Regions from separate parts of the Streptomyces sp. NPDC055013 genome, predicted to be linked through region 3. Evidence: riboswitches for the same ligand, from Rfam matches in the RefSeq annotation. Region 3 holds a riboswitch; each other region holds the start of a gene.
What was found. A riboswitch is a leader RNA that binds a small molecule or an ion and turns the genes downstream of it on or off. The one in region 3 is predicted to bind cyclic di-AMP.
Positions count from the first base shown of each region.

Region 1: another riboswitch for cyclic di-AMP. It lies ahead of ACWGDB_RS03905 (LysM peptidoglycan-binding domain-containing M23 family metallopeptidase); the one in region 3 lies ahead of ACWGDB_RS37570 (M23 family metallopeptidase).
Region 2: another riboswitch for cyclic di-AMP. It lies ahead of ACWGDB_RS29890 (transglycosylase family protein); the one in region 3 lies ahead of ACWGDB_RS37570 (M23 family metallopeptidase).

Region 1 covers NZ_JBSGVW010000002.1:277,100-284,503, forward strand. The annotation lists partial or broken gene ACWGDB_RS03900 (alpha-galactosidase) at 95-1,831, shown strand; cyclic di-AMP (ydaO/yuaA leader) riboswitch at 2,139-2,296, shown strand; gene ACWGDB_RS03905 (LysM peptidoglycan-binding domain-containing M23 family metallopeptidase) at 2,301-3,248, shown strand; gene ACWGDB_RS03910 (SGNH/GDSL hydrolase family protein) at 3,512-4,297, shown strand; gene ACWGDB_RS03915 (TetR/AcrR family transcriptional regulator) at 4,383-5,003, opposite strand; gene ACWGDB_RS03920 (Glu/Leu/Phe/Val dehydrogenase dimerization domain-containing protein) at 5,073-6,251, opposite strand; gene ACWGDB_RS03925 (MBL fold metallo-hydrolase) at 6,513-7,404, shown strand, end outside.
Region 2 covers NZ_JBSGVW010000029.1:51,617-59,020, reverse strand. The annotation lists gene ACWGDB_RS29910 (Ppx/GppA phosphatase family protein) at 1-776, opposite strand, end outside; gene ACWGDB_RS29905 (DUF501 domain-containing protein) at 773-1,330, opposite strand; gene ACWGDB_RS29900 (FtsB family cell division protein) at 1,387-1,863, opposite strand; gene eno (phosphopyruvate hydratase) at 1,972-3,252, opposite strand; gene ACWGDB_RS29890 (transglycosylase family protein) at 3,570-4,253, opposite strand; cyclic di-AMP (ydaO/yuaA leader) riboswitch at 4,257-4,455, opposite strand; gene ACWGDB_RS29885 (transglycosylase family protein) at 4,662-5,690, opposite strand; gene ACWGDB_RS29880 (cytochrome P450 family protein) at 5,858-7,147, opposite strand; gene ACWGDB_RS29875 (nucleoside triphosphate pyrophosphohydrolase) at 7,227-7,404, opposite strand, start outside.
Region 3 covers NZ_JBSGVW010000047.1:41,660-49,063, forward strand. The annotation lists gene ACWGDB_RS37555 (bifunctional acetate--CoA ligase family protein/GNAT family N-acetyltransferase) at 1-1,669, opposite strand, end outside; gene ACWGDB_RS37560 (HPr family phosphocarrier protein) at 1,860-2,141, shown strand; gene ACWGDB_RS37565 (GntR family transcriptional regulator) at 2,374-3,069, opposite strand; gene ACWGDB_RS37570 (M23 family metallopeptidase) at 3,267-4,049, opposite strand; cyclic di-AMP (ydaO/yuaA leader) riboswitch at 4,063-4,225, opposite strand; gene ACWGDB_RS37575 (M16 family metallopeptidase) at 4,439-5,827, opposite strand; gene ACWGDB_RS37580 (M16 family metallopeptidase) at 5,824-7,203, opposite strand.

The DNA of each region.
Region 1 (7,404 bases), on a different contig from region 3:
TGTCCACAGGCGTTGCCTCGGGATGGCCGGACTCTTGATTATGTTGATATTTGGCGGTATCTGTTCGTGTATGTTTTAGATCTGTGAGGGCTTGATGCTGGAGATCTCCGGCAACGGCCGTATGTGGCTCCTCTGCGGGCCGACCAGCAGTTATGCCGTCCACCTGACGGACGCCCACGAGCTCCGCATCTCCACTGGAGGCCGCGCATCGCCCTCGCCCTACGCCCGCTGCCCGAGTACCGGCCCTTCGAGTCCCCGATCGAGGGCCGCGAGGAGTACCTGGTCGAGGGCGGCCCCGCTTCGTACGACCCGCCCTGTCCGTGCGCACCGACGAGCGGCGTGGTACCGAGTGGGCGTTCGAGCGGTACGAGACCGAGGGCGACGAGCTGCGGTTGCGCTTTCGTGACGGCGGGCTGAACGTCACCCTGCACTACCGGATGCGCGCGGGCGTCGTGGAGCGCTGGGTGACCCTGGACGACCAGGGACCCGTCCTGGAGCTGCTGCGCGCTGACTCGGTCACCTGGGCGTTGCCCAACCCGGAGGGCCGGCAGTTGTCCCAGTTGCACGGACCCCTCACCTATGGGGAGAAGGTCATCGGCAGCCGTCGCGGACACACCGGGCATCAGCATTTGCCCTGGGTTGGTTGCGCTCGACACGACGCCACCGAGGAGCGCGGCGAGGTCTACCTCCGTCCTGCTGCGCCTCGCGACGGGGGAGTCCTTCACGACGCCCGTCTTCGCCGGCCTGTGGAGCGACGGCGGCTTCGGCGGGGCCAGCCGCGCCTGGCATGCGTACCAGCGCGCGTACGTGATCCCGAACGCGGACCGGGGCCGGCCGGTGCTTTTCAACTCCTGGGCGGCAACGGAGTTCGACATCTCCGAGGAGCAGTAGAGCCTGCTCGCGCGGCGTGCCGCGGCCGTCGGCGTGGAGCTGCTCGTCGTCGACGACGGCTGGTTCGGGAAGCGCATCAGCGACCGCGCCGGGCTCGGCGACTGGACCCCCAACCCCGACCGCTTCCCGTCCGGGCTCGAGCCGCTTGCCGAGTACGCGCACGCGCTCGGCATGCAGTTCGGCATCTGGGCCGAACCAGAAATGGTCAATGCGGACAGTGAGTTGTATCGCGCCCATCTGGAATGGATTCGATATTAAACGGAGCGGAATCGGACAGAACTTCGCAATCAGCTCGTACTGAATCCCGCGCGCGACGACGTCCAAGAGTACCTCTGGGTCGACCATGTGCGTGCTCCGTACGGCCTGCTGGACCGGCTCGCGCCGCTCACCCCGGCGTCGCCTTCGAGTCCTGCTCGGGCGGCGGCGGACGGATCGACATCGGCGCGCGCCGCCGTACCGACCAGGTGTGGACCTCGGACAACGCCGACCCTCTCGACCGGCTCGCGATCCAGCACGGCTTCAGCCAGATCCACCCGGCAAGGGCCATGGCCGCCTGGGTCACCGACAGCCCGAACGCCATGCTCAACCACCGGGCCGCCTCCCTGCGCTCGCCGAGGCGCGGGAGTGGGTGACGCTCCACAAGCAGATCCGGCCCGTGGTGCAACGCGGCGACCTCTATCGGCTGCGGCCTCCGGCGGGCGGCCTCGGTGCGGTGCAGTACGTGCTCGGTGACGAGACGGTCGCCCTGGCCTGGCTCCGGGCCCAGAGTTTTGGCGAACCCGCCCCGGTGCTGCGACTGCGCGCCTTCGGCCCGACAGCATCGGACGAATGCCTTGGAACGGGCGAAATTCGCCGAGGTTCTGTATTGGTGCATCACGGACTTCGCACCGGCCTACGCGGCGACCTTGATGCGACGGATATCCGACTGCGTCGCATCTAGGAGTTCTGTCCGAATTGGCGCCTTCATTCCAACTCGCTCTGGAGTAAAGGGAGCTGGAGAAGTGTCACGTGAGGAGCGTCATATTCGTGACCGTGCGTCGCTCGTCATGTCCACGTAATTCACGTGCTTTTCGAGGGGTTTTGAGTCGGACGACGTCCCGACAATTCACGGAGTGTGACCGGTAATTCCCACAAGGGATCAACAGGAACGCATTCGGACGGAACCCCTCACTTGTTCCCGTGCGTCTTTCTCGCTTACGTTCCACACCAATCCGGACGGACGCCTAATCCTGCCGCCGACCGGATCCCGCGCTAACTCACCCGTACCCGGCAGGAGCGGGGGACCCACAGGTACAACCGCCTGTTCCGGTCTCCGGAACGGCTTGGGGTCAAGTCGCGTCCCGACGCGGCCGGGCATCTCCAGCCCGCACCCGACAGCTCACCTCGCAGGCGCCGGAGAGGAATTCGCCATGCCCGCGAAGGGTAAGCATCGCCGCCCGAAGTCCCTGCGCTTCACCCGCTCCATCGCCGTCGCCGGAACCGGTGGCGCCGCTCTCGCTCTCCCGCTCATCGGAGCCACCGGCGCCCACGCCGCTCCTTCTCAGTCCGTTTCGAAAAAGGCCGTTCAGTCCGCTCCGGTCGCCGCGAAGAAGGCAGAGAAGAAGGCCACCGACAAGAAGGCGGATGCGCGGACCTATTCGGTCAAGGTCGGCGACTACCTTGCGAAGATCGCCGACGACCAGAACGTCAGCGGTGGCTGGAAGAAGCTCTACGCCGACAACCGTGAGGCCGTCGGCACGGACCCGGCGCTGATCCACCCGGGTCTGAAGCTCACCATCGGCGGCAAGAAGGCCGAGACGAGCGCCCCCAAGTCCTCGTCCGCGCCCTCCTCCTCCGCGCCTTCGAAGTCGTCCTCGGACGCGACCGCCTCGAAGTCCTCGGCGTCCAAGCCCGCCGCGTCGAAGACCACCACCACCGCGCAGAGCGCCGAGAACACCAGCGCCTCCAGCGGCTTCTCCGCCCCCCTCGACGGCGCCACCCTCGGCACCGCCTACAAGGTGGCGGGCAGCATGTGGTCCAGCGGCTACCACACCGGCGTCGACTTCTCCGCCCCGACCGGCACCCCGCTGAAGGCAGTTGGCGCGGGCACCGTCGTCTCGGCCGGCTGGGGCGGCGCGTACGGCAACCAGGTCGTCATCCAGCTCGCCGACGGCCACTACGCCCAGTACGCCCACCTGTCCTCGCTGTCCGTCTCCAGCGGCCAGTCCGTGACGGCGGGCCAGCAGATCGGCCTCTCCGGCGCGACCGGCAACGTCACCGGCCCGCACCTCCACTTCGAGATCCGCACCACCCCGGACTACGGCTCGGACCTGGACCCGGTCTCCTACCTCCGCTCGAAGGGCGTCTCCATCGGCTGACGCCTGCCGCGCAACAACCTGCCTGACACGCTGCCGAAGGCCGGACCCCGATCCCCGGGTCCGGCCTTCGGTCTGCGTACAGAGGGCTGTGTGGCGGTTGCGCCCACAACACCCCTGATCAGAGGGTTATTCCACGTTTGGTGAACACTTTAGGAGTGGCTTATCTCACCGATCGTCAACCCCGTCCTACGGTCGCGTAGGTCACATTCGAAGGTGAATCATGGGCCGATGTGGCAGACGATTCGAAGAGTGACAGCAGATCAGTGATCGGGTCGTACGTTGCGGTGGGGGACAGCTTCACCGAGGGCGTCGGCGACCCCGGCCCCGACGGGGCGTTCGTCGGCTGGGCCGACCGGTTCGCGGTCCTGCTCGCGGACCGACGACCCGAGGGCGACTTCAACTACACGAACCTCGCCGTGCGCGGCAAACTGCTCGACCAGATCGTCGAGGACCAGCTTCCGAAGGCCGCCGAACTGGCCCCGGACCTGGTCTCGTTCTGTGCGGGCGGCAACGACATCATCCGGCCCGGCACCGATCCCGACGAGGTCGCCGAGCGCTTCGAGCGGGCGATCGCCCGGCTCACCTGCGAGGTCGGCACCGTCATGGTGACGACCGGTTTCGACACCCGTGGCGTGCCCGTGCTGAGACATCTGCGCGGCAAGATCGCCACGTACAACGGTCATGTGCGGGCCATCGCCGACCGGTACGGGTGCCCGGTCCTCGACCTGTGGTCCCTGAAGACCGTTCAGGACCGCCGGGCCTGGGACCACGACCGGCTCCACCTGTCTCCCGAGGGGCACACGCGCGTGGCGCTGCGCGCGGGCCAGGTGCTCGGCCTGGAGGTCCCGGCCGACCCGGACCAGCCCTGGCCGCCGCTCCCGCCCCGCGGCACCCTCGACATCCGCCGCGACGACGTCCAATGGGCCCGCGAGTACCTGGTGCCCTGGATCGGGCGGCGCCTGCGGGGCGAGTCGTCGGGGGACCACGTCACGGCCAAGGGCGCGTTGTCCCCGGACGACATCAAGATGCGGATCGAATCGGTGGCTTGAGAGCGGTTCGCCATCGGGTTCGCGGTGACGTGCAGGTGTGGGCCGTGCCGACGTGTGATCGGTACGGCCCACACATGCGCCGGCGTCAGCGCGACAACGCCGTCAACGCCTCCCGCTCCAGCCCCAGTTCCCGGGCGAGCGCCTCGTCCACCCACTCCTGGGCACGCGCGCGTGAGACCGCGCCGCGGTACGACGTCATCTGCACGGCGAGCCCGTCCAGGAGGGCCGTCAGGCGCAGGGCCGCACCCATGGGATCCGGGCAGCGGAACTCGTCCGCGGCCACGCCCTCCGCGATGACCTCGGCGATGGCGGCCTTCCACTGCCGGTCCAGGTCCCGCGTGACCTCCTGCAGCGCGGGTTCGCGCAGCGCCGCCGCCCAGCCCTCGATCCACAGCCGCCAGCCCTTGGCCTGGCCGGTCGGCGCGTACCAGCGCACGGCCGCCCGCAGTCGGCGCAGCGCCGTCGTACGACGCCCGAGGACCCGTCGCAGACGGGCCAGGTCGCCCTGGGCCGCGTACGTGAACGCGGCGGCGACCAGCTTCTCCTTCGTGGCGAAGTGATAGAGCACCAGCGCGTTGCTCACCCCGAGCGCCGCGGCCACGTCGGCGATCCTGACCGCCGCCACGCCCCGCGCCTCTATCTGCTCCACGGCGGCACGCAGCAACTCCTCACGCCGCTCCGCCACGCTCAACCGCACTCTTGCCACTCGGCCACCCTAAGGCTTGCAGCGGCCGTTCCCGGGCCGAGGCCGAGTCGGGGCCCGGGGCCCTTGCGGTCACCGGAGTTGACCGAACCGCTCGGCGATCACCGGCAACCGGTCCTCCGCGATCGCGTGCGCGGCGGCCCGGGGCGTCGTCCCGTCGGTCTCGGCCCGGGCCAGGGTGAGGTCGGTCAGGGCGCGCATCGAGCGCCGTGTGTGGGCGAAGGCATCGTCCGCGTCCGGACCGACGTCGCCGAACAGCGTCCACCACCACCAGGCGTTCGTGGCCGAGTTGACCACGACGTCCGGCAGCACGGTGACGCCCCGCGCGGCCAGCAGCTCCTCCGCCTCCGGCCGTACCGGCATGTTGGCCGCCTCGGCGATCCAGCGGGCGGTGATCCGCCCCTGGTTGGCGGCGTCGATCACGTACGAGACGGCTGCCGGAACCAGCACCTCCGTCTCGGCCGACAGCCAGGCGTCACCCGGCAGTTCGCGGTCGCCGGGCCGCAGCGCCGCCCGGTCGACCGTGCCGTGCGCGTCCCGTGCCGCCAGCAGGGTCTCGATGTCGAGGCCCGCCGGGTTGGCGATCGTGCCCTTGATGTCGGCGACGGCCACGACGGTGAGCCCCGCGCGCGTGAGGAAGCGTGCCGTGGCCCCGCCCATGGTCCCGAGCCCCTGCACGGCGGCGCGCGTCCTCCAGTACGGCACACCGGCCCTGTCCAGGGCGGTGAGCACCGACTCGGCGACCCCGCAGCCGCCGACCAGCTCGTCGAGCCCGATGCCGTCCACCTCGACCGCGAACGCGTCCGCGAGCCGGGTGCGGGCGCCGGCCTCGTCGTCGAGCAGCGGATACACGGCCTGGACGGACGAGACGAGCCCCGCCTCGGCGGCGGCCCGGTCGACCACGTCCTGGGAGAGCCCGAGGTCCTCGCCCGTGGTCCAGAGGTTCTCGATGTAGGGCCGCATGGTCCGCAGGTAGCGCACGAGGACCCCGTACGCCTCCGGATCGCGTGGATCGCAGTCGATGCCGCCCTTGGCGCCGCCCAGGGGGATGTACCTGGCCTCGGGGTCGTAGTGCAGGGCTTCTTTCATGCTCATGCCGCGGGCGAGCCCGGTGACCTCGTCGAGCGTGCAGCCCGGCCGCATGCGCAGCCCGCCGCTGGACACACCCCGTACCAGCCGGTCGACGACCAGGAAGCCCTGGCGGCCGGTGACGTGGTCGGTCCAGGTGAGCGACAGCAGGGGCGTGGTCATGGGGTCTCCGGGGTGGGGAGGGGAGAGGAGAGGGTGAGCGAGGGCCGCGTGCCGCGCGCGGCTACTGAACGATGGGTCAGTATCGGAGGGAGGGCGGGGACATGTCAATGATGGGGCCTGGATCTCCAGGGGCGGGGTGACGTGCCGAGGCGATTCAGGACCACCGGCCGGGGGCTAGGGGTTGTGGGACCGGGGGGCGTCCGGGGTTGTCGGAGGGGCCGACCATAATGGAATGCCTCACCGACTCCACCTGGAGGTACCGTGGCCGGTTTCCGTCTTCCGAGCTCCGGGCTGCGTGCCCTGCGGCCCGAGGCCTTCGGCGTGGACCCGAGCGGTGAGCGCATGGCGCGCATCCGCAGATCACCGCACTTCCGGGACGGGGTCTTCCAGAACCCCGGGGGTACCGCACGGACCAGACCTTCCGGATCGATGCTGGAGTTCGCCAAGGTCTTCTTCGACCGGGACACCCGGCCCCATCGAGTCCCGAAGGGCACCGTGCCGGTGCACCCCACCACCTACGCCGACCTGGCGAAACCGCCCGTCAGCGGGCTGCGCCTGACCTGGATGGGGCACTCCAGCGTCCTCGCGGAGATCGACGGCCACCGTGTGCTCTTCGACCCCGTCTGGGGCGAGCGCTGCTCCCCCTTCCCCTTCGCCGGGCCCAAGCGACTGCACCCCGCGCCCCTGCCGCTCGCCCAGCTCGGCCCTGTCGACGTCGTGGTCATCTCCCACGACCACTACGACCACCTCGACCTGCCCACGATCAAGGCACTGGTCGGCACGGACACGCTCTTCGCCGTACCGCTCGGCGTCGGCGCCCACCTGGAACACTGGGGCGTCTCGGCCGACCGGGTGCGCGAGCTGGACTGGCACGAGACGACGAAGGTCGGCGGCCTCAGTCTTACGGCCACCCCCGCCCGTCACTTCTGCGGCCGCGGGCTGCGCAACACCCAGCACACGCTCTGGGCGTCCTGGGTCGTCGCCTCCGACGAGCACCGGATCTACCACAGCGGGGACACCGGCTACTTCGACGGCTTCACGGACATCGGCGCCGACCACGGCCCCTTCGACGCGACGATGATCCAGATCGGCGCCTACTCGGACTTCTGGCCCGACATCCACATGACGCCGGACGAGGGCGTCCGCGCCCACC
Region 2 (7,404 bases), on a different contig from region 3:
GAGCGCAGGAGCCGGTCGGTGATCTCGCGGACCCGGTCGTGGCCGATCCGGGAGTGGTGGATGCGGGCCGAGTCGTACTCGGGCAGGTCCTGCGCGATGGCCGACACCGTGGTGACCGAACCGGCGAGCCCCACCAGCGTCCTGGCCTCGCGCAGCGGCACCGTCTCCTCGGCGAGGTCGAGAGCCGCCTCGATGTCGGCCCGCATGGCCGCGATCTGCTCCTCGGAGGGCGGGTCGGAGACGACGCCGTCGCGGACCAGATGGCGCTCGGTCATCCGCACGCAGCCGACGTCCACGGAGCGTGCCGCGCGGACGTGCTCCTCGCCGACGACGAACTCGGTCGACCCGCCGCCGATGTCCACGACGAGGTAGGGCCGGTGCAGGTCCTCGCGCCCCACGAGCTCCTTCGTGGCGCCCGTGAAGGAGAACTCGGCCTCCTGGTCCCCGGTGACGACCTCGGGCTCGACGCCCAGGATGTCCATGACCCCGCCGACGAACTCGTCCCGGTTCTCGGCGTCCCGGGAGGCGGACGTGGCGACGAACCGCAGCCGCTCGGCGCCGTGCTCCTTGATGATCGCCGCGTAGTCACGGCAGGCGGCGAAGGTCCGCTCCAGCGCCTCGGGCGCGAGCCGCCCCGTGCGGTCGACGCCCTGACCGAGGCGCACGATGGTCATACGGCGGTCCAGGTCGACGAGTTCCCCGGTGTGCGGGTCGACGTCGGCCACGAGGAGCCGGATGGAGTTCGTACCGCAGTCGATGGCGGCGACGCGGGTCACCGGCCGCCCTCCTCGGACTTCCCGGACGCCTCGGACTTCTCCGGGAGCGTCACGCACGCGCCCTTGCTCCACCACTGCGGCAGCATCGCGATCGCCTCGTCCCCCAGCGGGTTCACCCCCGGGCCCGCGGCCAGCGAGTGCGCGACCAGCACATGGAGACACTTCACCCGGTCCGGCATGCCGCCCGCGCTCGGAAAGCCCGTCAGCTCCTCGATCTCGTCGCGCCGCCGGATGTAGTCCTCGTGCGCCGAGCGATACGCGGCGGCCAGCTCGGGGTCGGACTCCAGCCGGGCCGTCATCTCCTTCATCACGCCGTTCGCCTCCAGCGTGCCGATCGCCGACGACGCCTTCGGGCACGTCAGGTAGTACAGCGTCGGGAAGGGCGTGCCGTCGGGCAGCCGCGGGGCCGTCTCGACGACGTCCGGCTGCCCGCACGGGCACCGGTGCGCGATCGCGCGCAGCCCGCGCGGGGGACGCCCGAGCTGCTGCTTGAAGGCCTCGACGTCCGCGTCGGTGGGCTCGGTGCGCGGGGTGGGCGGCGGGGCGGTTTCCATGCCTGTCTTTCTGTCTGTTCTCGTCGGCGGTCTGTCGACCGGTCCGGACGATCGGTTCACTGGCGGGACGCGTCGGCCTTGTCGACCCCGTCCCAGATGTTCGCGTACCAGGGGCGGTCGGCCGCGCCCAGGTCGGCGCGCGACTGCTTGGCCGCGTCCGGGTCGATCACGACGTAGCCGGTCTCCCCCGGCATCACATAGTGCAGCCGCAGCCGGATCTGCTGCTCGGCGTAGGCGTCGTCCTGCCAGCGTGCCTTGACGTCGCGCAGTTCCTCGACCCGCTGGGCGGCCTCTTCCTTCTCCCGCTGCATGTCGGCGATCTCGGCGCGCTGGGAGACGTACTGCCTTATCGGGTAGGCGAGCGCCACGACCATGGAGCAGACGACCAGCGCGAGCAGCGCGGCACGTCCGGTGAGCCTGGAGCGCCGGGCCTGCCGCTTGGTCTGGGAGCGGTAGACGCGGGCCGCCGTCTGCTCGCCGAGCAACCGGATCCTGGTCGCGGTGGAGAACCGGTCCCGATCCTTGACGGCCATGTCCCGCCTCCCGTTTCACATGCGTACGTCCCCGCACACGGTACGGGACCGAGTACGGGGACGTACGTACGACTGGCTAAGGCTCACCCAAGGTTGGGCTCGGCCAGGTCAGCCCTTGAAGCGCGGGAACGCGCTGCGGCCGGCGTACACCGCCGCGTCGTCGAGGATCTCCTCGATGCGCAGCAGCTGGTTGTACTTGGCGACGCGCTCGGAGCGGGCCGGGGCGCCGGTCTTGATCTGGCCGCAGTTGGTGGCGACGGCCAGGTCGGCGATGGTGACGTCCTCGGTCTCGCCGGAGCGGTGGGACATCATGCACTTGAAGCCGCTGCGCTGGGCCAGCTCGACGGCGTCCAGCGTCTCGGTGAGGGAGCCGATCTGGTTCACCTTCACCAGCAGGGCGTTGGCCGCGCCCTCGTCGATGCCGCGGGCGAGGCGCTCGGGGTTGGTGACGAACAGGTCGTCGCCGACGAGCTGGACCCTGTCACCGAGCCTGTCGGTGATGGTCTTCCAGCCGTCCCAGTCGTCCTCGAACAGCGGGTCCTCGATGGAGACGAGCGGGTACGCGTCGACGAGCTCCGCGTAGTACTCGGTCATCTCGGCGGCCGAGCGGTCCTTGCCCTCGAAGGTGTAGACGCCGTCCTTGTAGAACTCGGACGCGGCGACGTCGAGCGCGAGGGCGATCTGCTCGCCGGGGGTGTAGCCGGCCTCCTTGATCGCCTCCAGGATGAGGTCGAGGGCCTCGCGGTTGGAACCGAGGTTCGGGGCGAAGCCGCCCTCGTCGCCGAGGCCGGTGGCCAGACCCTTGCTCTTCAGGACCTTCTTCAGCGTGTGGTAGACCTCGGCGCCCCAGCGCAGGGCCTCGGAGAAGGACTCCGCGCCGATCGGGGCGATCATGAACTCCTGGATGTCCACGTTGGAGTCGGCGTGCGAGCCGCCGTTCAGGATGTTCATCATCGGCACCGGCAGCAGGTGCGCGTTGGGGCCGCCCAGGTAGCGGAACAGCGGGAGGTCGCTGGCCTCGGAGGCGGCGTGGGCGACGGCGAGCGAGACGCCGAGGATGGCGTTGGCGCCGAGGGAGCCCTTGTTGTCGGTGGCGTCCAGGTCGAACATCGCCTGGTCGATCAGGCGCTGCTCGGTGGCGTCGTAGCCGACGAGCTCCGGGCCGATCTGCTCGATGACGGCGAGGACGGCCTTCTCCACGCCCTTGCCGAGGTAGCGGTTCGAGTCACCGTCGCGGAGCTCGATGGCCTCGAAGGCGCCCGTCGAAGCGCCGGACGGAACGGCGGCACGACCCGTGCTGCCGTCGTCGAGGCCGACCTCGACCTCGACCGTGGGATTGCCTCGGGAGTCCAGGATTTCCCGGGCTACGACGACGTCGATGGACGGCACGAGTATCTCCTTCTTGGGATGTGAAGCACTGTGTCGCTGGTGGTGCGGGGCTGTGAGCCTTGCGACTAGAGCCTAACCGCCCCGGGGACATCGGCAGCCGACCGACCGTCCCGTGGACAGGACCGAACCGTACCCATTGTTCCCTACCGGAACAAAGGGTGGGTGACCAACAGGGAAAGAAAAAGCCCCGCCCCGGTGCGTACGGGGGAACACGCACCGGAGCGGGGAGCCCGTGGGGGACGGGGGTGACCCTCACGAGGTCTTCAATATGAGTTCCACGGATGTGAGGGCCCTGTGGTTCAGCTGGTGGCCGCGTATTACTTCAGGTGCAGCTGCTGACCCGGGTAGATCAGGTCGGCGTCCTCGACGATGTCCTTGTTCAGCTGGAAGAGCTTCTCCCAGCCGCCCTTGACCTTCTTCTCCGCGGCGATCGAGCTGAGGGTGTCACCCGTGGCGACCTTGTACTCGCCGTCGCCCTTCTTGACCTTCTTGCCGGTCGGGGTGGTGACGGTCTTGGTCGACTTCTTCTCGGCCGCCGGACGCTCGGCGGAGCGGGAGGCCGGCTGCTCCTCGGTGGCGCGGGGGGCGGACTCGGTGCTCTGCGAGGAGCCGGAGCCGCTGTACGCGGCGCTCGACAGGCCGGTGCCGCAGTGCGGCCAGGCGCCCTTGCCCTGGCCCGCGAGGACCTTCTCGGCGATCTCGATCTGCTGGGCCTTGGTGGCCTTGTCGGCGGTGGCGGCGTACGCCGTGCCGCCGTACGCGGCCCAGGTGGAGGCGGAGAACTGCAGACCGCCGTAGTAGCCGTTGCCGGTGTTGATGGACCAGTTGCCGCCGGCCTCGCACTGGGCGACGGCGTCCCACTCGGAGGCGGTGGCGGCGGAGGCGCTGCCGGCCGCCATCAGCGGGGCGGCGACGGCGGCGGCGCCGGTGACGCCGACGACGGCTATGGCGCGAGCGGCCTTGGACGGACGACGGTGCTTGCCCTTGCTGGAAAACAGCATGGTGGATCCCCTCACCGACGCCTGCGAGGTGAGCTGTCGGGTTCGGGCCGGTTGAGTTGCCCGGCCGCGCTCGTCTGCCTTTCGGCTCGCGTTGCGCGGCTTCACCCCGAGCCGGCTCCGGCGTGCGGCCCCGAAGGGCCTCAACTGCCGGACCCGGCACTTACCTTGGGTCCCCCGCTCCTGCCTACGGCGCTTGACGCGACGACTGTTCCCGTGCGGCCGCTGGCAGGATTCGGCGTTGCGGCAGCCGGGGCTCGCGGTGACGAGCGATCACGACCGTAGACACCCGATTCCCGGAATTACAAAGACGATCAGGGCTTCTGAGATCTATCTCTCACTGCATTCAAAACGGACATTCAGGTGCGAAAGGTGACGCGAACTCCCGCTGCTTTTCGCCCCGTTCGGCCCTTATTCGACGGGGACGTCCAGGGTCTGACCGGGGGCGATGTCGTTCGCATCGCCGCCGATGGCGCCCTCGTTCGCGTCGTACAGCGCCCGCCACCCGCCGTCGAGGTCAAGGGAGTCGGCGATGGAGGCCAGAGTGTCGCCGGCGCGGACCTTGTACGAGGCATGGCGGCCGGAGGTCCCGGCGGCCGGGTCGGCGGCCTCACTCTCGTCGGCACTGGACCCACGGTGACGACCCGCGCCGGCGTCCTCGCCGGTGAACGCACTGGTGTCGACGAGGCTCCAGGCGCCCACATCTTGCACCCAGTTGTCCTGATTGTCCCCGTCCGAGGTCTCCACGGGAGAGCTGTCGGGCGACTGCGAGGCCTTGCCGTCAGGTGACGCGTCAGGCTTCGCCGAGCTGTCCGCCTTGGACGACGAGGAAGGGGAGGAAGAGGGAGAAGAGGATGAATCCCGGGGCGATTCGGACGAAGCGCTGGGGGATTCACTCGACGAGCTCGACGGGCCGTCGGTCGCGTCCGACGAGTTCGAGGAACCCGAAGGGTCAGACGAATTGGACGAACTCGACGAGTCGGACGAATCGAGCAAGCCGGAGGATCCGGACACCTCGGAGGGCGAGTCGTCCTCCACTCCGGTGTCGAGGTCGACCAAACCGTTCTTCGGGGTGAGCCCGTTGAGCACCGCACAGGTACCCCAGGGCTTGGTTCCCTGGTCGGCGAGGAGGGCCTGCGCCACGGCGATCTGCTGGGAGCGGCTCGCCAGGTCGGGGCGCGGGGCGTAGTCGAGGCCGCCGTACTGCTCCCAGTCGTCCTGGGTCAGCTGCAGGCCGCCGTAGCGCCCGTTGCCCTCGTCCGTGCTCCAGGAGCCGCCGCTCTCGCACTCGGCCACCTTGTCCCACACGCTGCCGTCGGCTGCGCCGGCGCTCGTGGCGCCGAGCAGCGGGATGGCGATGGCGGACCCGGTCACTCCGGCCGCGACGAGGAGAGCCGGGGCCTGACGGGGGCGACGGTGACGACCGTTCCCGGAGAGCATGCGGGGACCTTTCACGAGGCAGCAGTGACCGCGGCGCATGAAACCTCGACGCCGTCGTTGATCCGTGAACGTATAGGCAGACGATCACTTGTCACAAGTTAATGCCGCGTAGATCACGTGAAGATCACAAAATTGAGCGCGTGTCACGTTTGACTGGGTGGACGCACTCACTCAACTGGTGTGAAATCCACCGGAAGTGTACGCAGCCCGCGCATGATGAGACCTCCGCGCCACCTCAACTCCCCCGGATCCACGGCGAGTCGGAGATCCGGGAGACGGGTGAGGAGCGTGGCGAGAGCCGTCTGGCCCTCCAGTCGGGCCAGCGGGGCGCCGAGGCAGTAGTGGATGCCGTGGCCGTAGCCGAGGTGCTGGTTGTCGCGGCGACCGAGGTCGAGGACGTCGGGGTCGGCGAACCGCTCCGGGTCACGGTCGGCGGCGGCCAGGACGACGAGAACGGGGTCGCCGGCCGCGATGTCCTGCCCGCCGATGGTGAGCGGCTCGGTGGCGAAACGCCAGGTGGCGAGCTCGACGGGGCCGTCGTAGCGCAGGAGTTCCTCCACACCGGTTTCGAGGAGGCCGGTCTCCTCGGCGGCGAGGGACGTCTGCAGGCGGGCGCGTTGCTCGGGGTGGGTGAGCAGCGCGTAGACGCCGTTGCCGATCAGATTCACGGTCGTCTCAAAACCGGCAAAAAGGAGGATGAAGGCCATCGCAGCGGCCTCGTTCTCGGTGAGGTGCTCTCCGTGGTCGGAGGCCCGGATGAGACCGGAGATGAGGTCCTCACCGGGCGTGGGTTCCTCGGGCAGGGCTTCCCGCTTGCGGTGGATGAGGTCGGCCAGATAGCCGCGCATCTTCTTCACCGACCGTGCGACACCGCCGCGAGGGCCGCCCTGGTGGCGGATCATCATGCCCGCCCAGTCCCGGAAGTCGTCCTGGTCCTCGCGGGGGACGCCGAGCAAGTCGCAGATGGCGTAGATGGGGAGCGGGAAGGCGAACTCGTGGATGAGGTCGGCGCTCCCCTTCGCCGCGAACTGGTCGATCAGACGGTCCGTGAGCTCCTGCACCCGAGACTCGAACTCGGCGACCCTGCGGGGCGTGAAGGCCTTGGAGACGAGCCTGCGCAGCCTGGTGTGGTCCGGCGGGTCGATGTTGAGCAGATGCGTCATGAGCTCGGCCTTGCGTTCCCCGGGGATGCCGGTCTTGCCCTTGGCGTGCGCGGGCTCGTCGTGGTGGGCCGGGTTCTTGGAGAGCCGGTTGTCGGCGAGGGTCTGCTTGGCATCGGCGTACCGGGTGACCAGCCAGGCCTCCACGCCGCTGGGCAGCCGGGTCCGGTGGACCGGGGCGTGCTCGCGGAGCCAGGCGTAGGCGGGGTACGGGTCGGTCGCGAACTCCCAGGTGAAGAGGTCGGGAGGGTCGGTGGGGCCGGGTGTGGTGCCGGTGGGGGTGGGCTGGTTGGTCACTCCCTGACGGTATCCGTTGCCAGTCCGGCCCCCGCTCCCTGTTCCGGCCCCCGTCGCCCTGTCACCGGCCCCTCTCTCCCTACTGAGGGGACACCCCCTCGGCGGCCCGCACCGCGTCCCGGTAGGTCCGAGCCGCGACTCTCAGGGCCGCCTCCGGGTCCACCCCGGCGGCCTCCGCGCGGACCGCCATCGCGAGGAGCTCGTAGCCGAGGCCGTCCCCCGTCGGCAGGGGCACCTCCAGGCCTGCCGTACGCACC
Region 3 (7,404 bases):
GCGCCTCGTGGAAGTCCGCCGCGGACGCCCCCGTCGTCAGGTCCAGCGGCGGCAGCGGCCGCAGCCCCTGGGACAGACACGCGTCGTACGTCAGCAGCCCCAGCGACTCGGAGTTGCCGAGGATCGCCACCCGCGGCCCGGTCGGCAGCGGCTGGCGCGCGAGCAGCAGGCCCGCGTCCACCAGCTCGGTGATGGTGTCGACCCGGATCACGCCGGCCTGCCGCAGCAGCGCGGACACCGTGGCGTGCGGCAACCGTGTGGCGCGCACCGCGTGGCCCTGCGGCGCCGCGCCGCCGTGTCGCGCGCCCTGCACCACGACCAGCGGCTTGGCCGCCGCCGTACGCCGGGCGAGGCGGTTGAACTTGCGCGGGTTGCCGATGGACTCCAGATACATCAGGGCGACGTCGGTGTCCGGGTCGTCGTACCAGTACTGAAGGACGTCGTTGCCGGACACGTCGGCGCGGTTGCCGGACGAGACGAAGGTCGACACACCGGTGACGCCGGTCACACCGCCACCTCGCCGGTGGAGCCGGGACAGCAGTGCGATGCCGATCGCGCCGGACTGCGCGAACAGCCCGATCCGGCCCGGGCGGGGCATCTCCGGGGCCAGGGAGGCGTTCAGCCGTACGTCGGCGGAGGTGTTGATGATCCCGAAGGCGTTCGGCCCGATGATGCGCATGCCGTACGCGCGTGCCTGCCGTACGAGTTCGCGCTGCCGCTCGCGGCCGTCGGGCCCGCTCTCGGCGTACCCGGCGGAGAGCACGACCAGCCCCTGCACGCCGTGCTCTCCGCATTCGGCGACCACGTCGGGGACGTAGGCGGCCGGCACGGCGACCACCGCGAGGTCGACCTGTTCCTCGATGTCCCGCATGGAGCGGTGCGCGGGCACGCCGTCGAGTTCCTTGAGGTCCTCCGGGAACGCCCTGTTCACCGCGTACAGGCGTCCCGTAAACCCGGCGTCCCTGATGTTGCCCAGGACGCTTCGGCCCACCCCGCCGGGGGTGCGGCCCGTGCCGATGACGGCGACGGAGCCGGGCACCAGGAGCCGCTGCACGGACCGGCCCTCGGCGCGCTGCTCGCGCGCGTACTGCACGGCGAGCGAGCGGTCCGTCGGCTCCAGGTCGAACTCCAGGCGGACGACGCCGTCCTCGAAGCTGCGCTTCTGGGTGTACCCGGCGTCCGTGAACACCTTGATCATCTTGTTGTTGGCCGGCAGCACCTCGGCGGCGAAGCGGCGGATGTCGCGCTCGCGGGCGACGGCGCCGATGTGTTCGAGCAGGGCGGAGGCGACGCCACGGCCCTGGTGGGCGTCCTGGACGAGGAAGGCGACCTCGGCCTCGTCGGCGGGCGCGGACGCGGGCATTCCGTCGGCGCCGATCCGGTCGTAGCGTACGGTGGCGATGAACTCGCCGCCCACCGTGGCCGCGAGTCCCACCCGGTCCACAAAGTCGTGGTGCGTGAAGCGGTGGACGTCCTTTGCGGACAGTCGCGGGTAGGGCGCGAAGAAGCGGTAGTACTTCGACTCGTCCGACACCTGCTCGTAGAAGCTGACCAGGCGCTCGGCGTCATCAACGGTGATGGGGCGGATGCGCGCGGTGCCGCCGTCGCGCAGCACCACGTCGGCTTCCCAGTGGGCGGGGTACGCGTGCCTGTCCGAGGCGCTCTGCATGGGGCCCAGAGTACGGCTCGCGTACGACAACGGCGCGAGGCAGTCTGTTCAGGACGTACGTGGGGTCGAGGCCGCGACCCGACGGTCACCTCAGGAGGGGACGTTCGTCAGACGTTCGTCCAGTTTCGTCGTGCTTCACGGGTGTGGGAAACTGGTCTAGACAACCCTGAACACCGAAGGGCAGCATCACATGGCTGAGCGCCGCGTCAACGTCGGCTGGGCCGAGGGTCTCCACGCCCGCCCCGCCTCCATCTTCGTCCGAGCCGCCACGGCCACAGGCGTCCCGATGACGATCGCCAAGGCCGACGGCAACCCCGTCAACGCGGCCTCCATGCTGGCCGTTCTGGGCCTGGGCGCCCAGGGCGGCGAGGAGATCGTCCTCGCCTCCGACGCCGAGGGTGCGGACGCCGCCCTCGACCGTCTGGCGAAGCTGGTCTCCGAGGGCCTCGAGGAGCTGCCCGAGACGGTCTGAAGGACCTGAGCGGGACTCCACACCAAGCGGTGAAGCCGCGTCCGCCTTTCCGGCGGGCGCGGCTTCGCTGTTTTCGGCGGACGGCGTCCTGATTTCAGACAGGCGGCGTCCTGATTCGAGGGCAGCGGTTCCGCTATTCGAGGCCGACGTCCCGAGAATTACCGCACGCCTGAAAAAGGGCAGCGGAAATTACGCGCCTCCAAATATGCCCTCTTTGTATACGGCGCCCGTGTTAATGCCGCAGGCTCGGCATGTTTACGGGATGTTGCGAATTCCTCACACGCTCCGTGCGATCACCGCGGGAGCCGAAGCGCAGCCGATGCGCGGAGATCGAGCGCTCGGCGTGCAGCGCCGTGATCGCGCGGGCGCGCTCGCCGTCGCCGCGCGCCACCGCGTCCACGATCGCGCCGTGCTCGGTCCAGGACTCCACGGGGTCGACCGGCGCCTCGACTGCGTACATCCAGGCGATCTTGTGGCGCAGCTGGGTCAGCATCGAGGTCAGGGCGGGACTGCCGGAGGCCTGGGCCAGCGTCTCGTGGAACCAGCCGCCCAGCGAGCGCAGATCCTCGCTGTTTCCCCGCCTGGCCCGCTCCTGACCCAGCCTGACCAGACCGCGCAGGACCTTCAGATGGGCCTCGGTGCGCCGCTGGGCGGCCCGGGAGGCGCCGAGCGGCTCCAGGAGGGCACGCATCTCCAGCAGGTCGGAGGCCTCCTGTTCGCTCGGTTCGGCGACGCATGCGCCCGCGTGCCGCCGGGTCACCACGAAGCCCTCCGCCTCCAGGGTGCGCAGGGCCTCGCGCACGGGGACGCGGGAGACGCCGTAGCGACGGGCGAGGAGTTCCTCGGTGAGCCTGCCGCCGCGCGCGTGGACCCCGGCGACGATGTCGTCCCGGATCGCGGTGCATACCGAGTGCGCCGGAATACGCATGACCGACCTCCGCCTTAATCCCCGTGAAACGTCGACGAATGACGTGTGTTGAGTGACTCTATTGCAACCGGCGGGAATTTCCGACGGGAGGCCGGAATCCATGGATATTTTTTGGACAGTGGGTCGTTCGAAACGCCGAAAGCCCCGGCTCGGGGAGCCGGGGCTTTCGGAAGACGCGGGGCGTCAGCGGTGGGGCGTCAGATGTTCACACCGTGCGAGCGCAGGTAGGCGACGGGGTCGATGTCCGAGCCGTACTCCTGCGTCGTGCGGGCCTCGAAGTGCAGGTGCGCCCCGGTGACGTTGCCGGTGGCGCCGGACAGGCCGATCTGCTGACCGGGGGTGACCGTCTGTCCCACCGAGACGGATATGGACGACATGTGGCCGTACTGGGTGTACGTACCGTCGTTCATCTTGATCACGACCTGATTGCCGTACGACCCGCCCCAGCCGGCCTCCACGACGGTGCCGGAGGCCACCGAGTGGACCGAGGTGCCGCTCGCGGCGTGGAAGTCGACGCCGGTGTGGCTGCCGGAGGACCAGACGGCGCCGCCGGCCTTGTAGCCGGTGGAGACGTACGAGCCGGAGATCGGGGCGACGTAGGACAGCAGGCGCTTGCGCTCGGCCTCGCGGGCGGCGCGCTCCTTGGCTTCGCGCTCCTTCTTCGCCTTCGCGGCCGCCTTCTTGCGTGCGGCCTCCTCGGCGGCCTTCTTGCGGGCCGCGGCCTCCTTGGCGGCCTGCTCCTGGGCGGCGGCCTGGGCGTCGATCTGGTCGGCGATCGAGTTCTCGACGGCGACGACGGGGATCAGGCCGGTCTGCTCGACGGCCGGTTCCGCGGCGAGCGCCGGGGCGGCCAGGGTGCCGATGACGCCGGTGGCGGTGAGTGCGGCGACGCCCGCGGCGCGGGCGGTGGTGCGCTCGAAGCGGCTGGGGCGACGGTGCTTCCCCGCGGGACGCTTCCCGGTGGCGCAGGTGAACGCCATGAAGTGGCTGGTCCTTTCCTTCCTTCTCGCCTACCGGGTTAGCTGACGGGTTCGGAGCAGGAAGGTCTCCTACGGACCCCCTCGCGGCTGCGCGGGCGTCCGATTCACCCCAGGGACTTCGATGGGTCCCCGGCTCCCCTGGCTCGCGCCTTACGGGGACTCGGCGATGGCTGTCCGGTGCCGCGGGCGCGGCGCAGTGCCTGACGGACAGCCCGGAAGACGCTAAACGGGGCATCTTTCAATCCCCAAACGGATCCTGCCTTTTGTAGTGCATCCCACAGGTCAGACAGGCAACCTCTCCCTCAATTCGGGCATAAAGGGGCCCTGGTGACTCTTCCGTCACCAGGGCCCCTACGCACGCGTGCCGACTCCGGCGCCGCGTCTGTCCCCTACTCGGCCGCCACGACGCTGACTTCGCCGATGCCGAGGGCCTCGACGGGCTCCCGGATCTCGGCCGCGTCGCCGACGAGGATCGTCACCAGACGGTCGACCGGGAAGGCGCTCACGGCCGCCGCGGTGGCCTCGACGGTGCCGGTCGCGGCGAGCTGCTGGTACAGCGTCGCCTGGAAGTCGTCGGGCAGGTGCTGCTCGACCTGGTCGGCCAGAGTGCTCGCCACGGCCGCGGCCGTCTCGTACTTCAGCGGCGCCACCCCGACCAGGTTCTGCACGGCGAAGTCCCGCTCGGCGTCGGTGAGTCCCCCGTCGGCGACACCGCGCAGGACCTTCCAGAGGTCGTCCAGGGCGGGACCGGTGTTCGGGGTGTCCACGGAGCCGCTGATGGCGAGCATCGCCGCACCCGAGCCGTCCGGGGCGGAGCGCAGGACCTGCCCGAACGCGCGGACACCGTAGGTGTAGCCCTTCTCCTCGCGCAGGACCTTGTCCAGGCGGGAGGTGAGGGTGCCGCCGAGGCAGTACGTGCCGAGCACCTGCGCGGGCCAGACACGGTCGTGCCGGTCGGGGCCCACACGGCCGATCAGCAGCTGCGTCTGGACGGCGCCGGGGCGGTCCACGATGACGACGCGCCCGGTGTCGTCCGCGGTCACCGGCGGGACCGGCCGGGGCTGGGCCGGGGAACCGGTCCAGGCGCCCAGGGTGTCGCCGAGGAGGGCGTCGAGGTCGACGCCGGTGAGGTCGCCGACGACCACGACGGTGGACGTCGCCGGGCGCACATGCCGCTCGTAGAAGGCACGGACGCCGGCGGAGTCGATGCCGGCGACCGTGTCCTCGGTGCCCTGGCGCGGGCGGGACATGCGCGAGGTCGCCGGGAACAGCTGCCGGGACAGCTCCTTCGCGGCGCGGCGCGAGGGGTTGGCCAGCTCGTGCGGGATCTCGTCGAGGCGGTTGCGCACCAGGCGCTCGACCTCGGCGTCCTCGAACCCGGGCGCCCTGAGCGCGTCGGCGAGCAGGCCGAGGGCCTTCGGGAGACGGGAGACGGGCACCTCGAGGCTGACGCGCACGCCGGGGTGGTCGGCGTACGCGTCGAGCGTGGCGCCACAGCGCTCCAGCTCGGCGGCGAACTCCTCCGCGGTGTGCTTGTCGGTGCCCTCCGAGAAGGCACGCGCCATGATCGTGGCGATGCCGTCCAGGCCCTTCGGCTCGGCCTCCAGGGGCGTGTCCAGGAGGACCTCGACGGCGACGACCTTCTGTCCGGGGCGGTGGCAGCGCAGGACCGTCAGGCCGTTGTCCAGCTTGCCGCGCTCCGGTGCCGGGAACGCCCAGGGCCGGGCCTGGCCGGCCTGGGGCTGCGGATGGAACTCCATGCTGGCGAGCTCGGTCACTGCGCCGACTCCTCGTTCTCGTCGGTGGTCCCGGCGGGTGCGGCCCCGTCGGCGGCGGCTTCCAGGTCCTCGGCCTCGTCGGCGACCGGCTCGTACACCAGCACCGCGCGGTTGTCGGGGCGCAGACGGGCCTGGGCGACCGCCTGGACCTCCTCGGCGGTGACGTCGAGGACGCGCTGCACGGCGGTGAAGGCGAGCTGCGGGTCGCCGAACAGGACGGCGTACCGGCACAGTTCGTCGGCGCGGCCCGCGACCGTACCGAGCCGGTCCAGCCACTCGCGCTCCAGCTGGGCCTGCGCGCGCTCCATCTCCTCGGCGGTGGGGCCTTCCTGCGCGAATCGGGCGAGCTCCTCGTCGACGGCCGCCTCGATGACGGGCACCTCGACGTCACCGGACGTCTTCACGTCCAGCCAGCCCAGGGAGGGCGCCCCGGCCAGGCGCAGCAGTCCGAATCCGGCCGCCACGGCCGTACGGTCGCGGCGTACCAGCCGGTTGTAGAGGCGGGAGGACTCGCCGCCGCCGAGGACGGTCAGCGCCAGGTCGGCCGCGTCGCACTCGCGCGTGCCGTCCGTCGGGAGCCGGTAGGCGGCCATCATGGCGCGCGCGGGGACGTTCTCCTCGACGACCTCGCGCAGCTGCTCACCGATGGTGTCGGGCAGCGAGCCGTCGCGGGGCGCGGGCTTGCCGTCGTGGGACTTGATGGAGCCGAAGTACTTCTCCACCCAGGCGAGCGTCTGCGCCGGGTCGATGTCGCCGACGATCGACAGCACGGCATTGTTGGGCGCGTAGTAGGTGCGGAAGAACGCGCGGGCGTCCTCCAGGCCGGCCGCGTCCAGGTCGGCCATCGAACCGATCGGCGTGTGGTGGTAGGGGTGCCCGTCGGGGTACGACAGGGCGGTCAGCTTCTCGAACGCCGTGCCGTACGGGACGTTGTCGTAGCGCTGGCGGCGCTCGTTCTTGACGACGTCGCGCTGGTTTTCCAGGCCCTCCTCGTCGAGCGCGACCAGGAGGCTGCCCATGCGGTCGGCCTCCAGCCACAGCGCGAGCTCCAGCTGGTGGGCGGGCATGGTCTCGAAGTAATTGGTGCGCTCGAAGCTCGTGGTGCCGTTCGGCGAGCCGCCCGCGCCCTGGACGAGCTCGAAGTGGCCCGTGCCCTTCACGCTGCTCGAGCCCTGGAACATCAGGTGCTCGAAGAGGTGGGCGAGTCCGGTACGGCCCTTGACCTCGTGGCGGGAGCCGACGTCGTACCAGAGGCAGACCGCGGCGACCGGCGTGAGGTGATCCTCGGAGAGCACCACGCGCAGGCCGTTGGCCAGGCGGTGCTCCGTGGCGGTGAGGCCGCCGGATTGTGCCTCCGGTGTGGCCGTGTGACCCATGGGCAAGGTGTCCTTCCGGTCGCGTGCACTGCGTTGTGTCGAGCGGTTCGTGCTCAGTTCCTGCCACTGTATGCAGCGTCCGAAGGGTCGGCGAAGTTCCCGGTCAGAACGCCGTGCCGGTACGCGGGTGAGCGCGGGCCCGCGTCGACGCGCGGGACGGCCCTCAGGCACGGCTCGCCGTCCCCTCCCGCGACCGTGTCG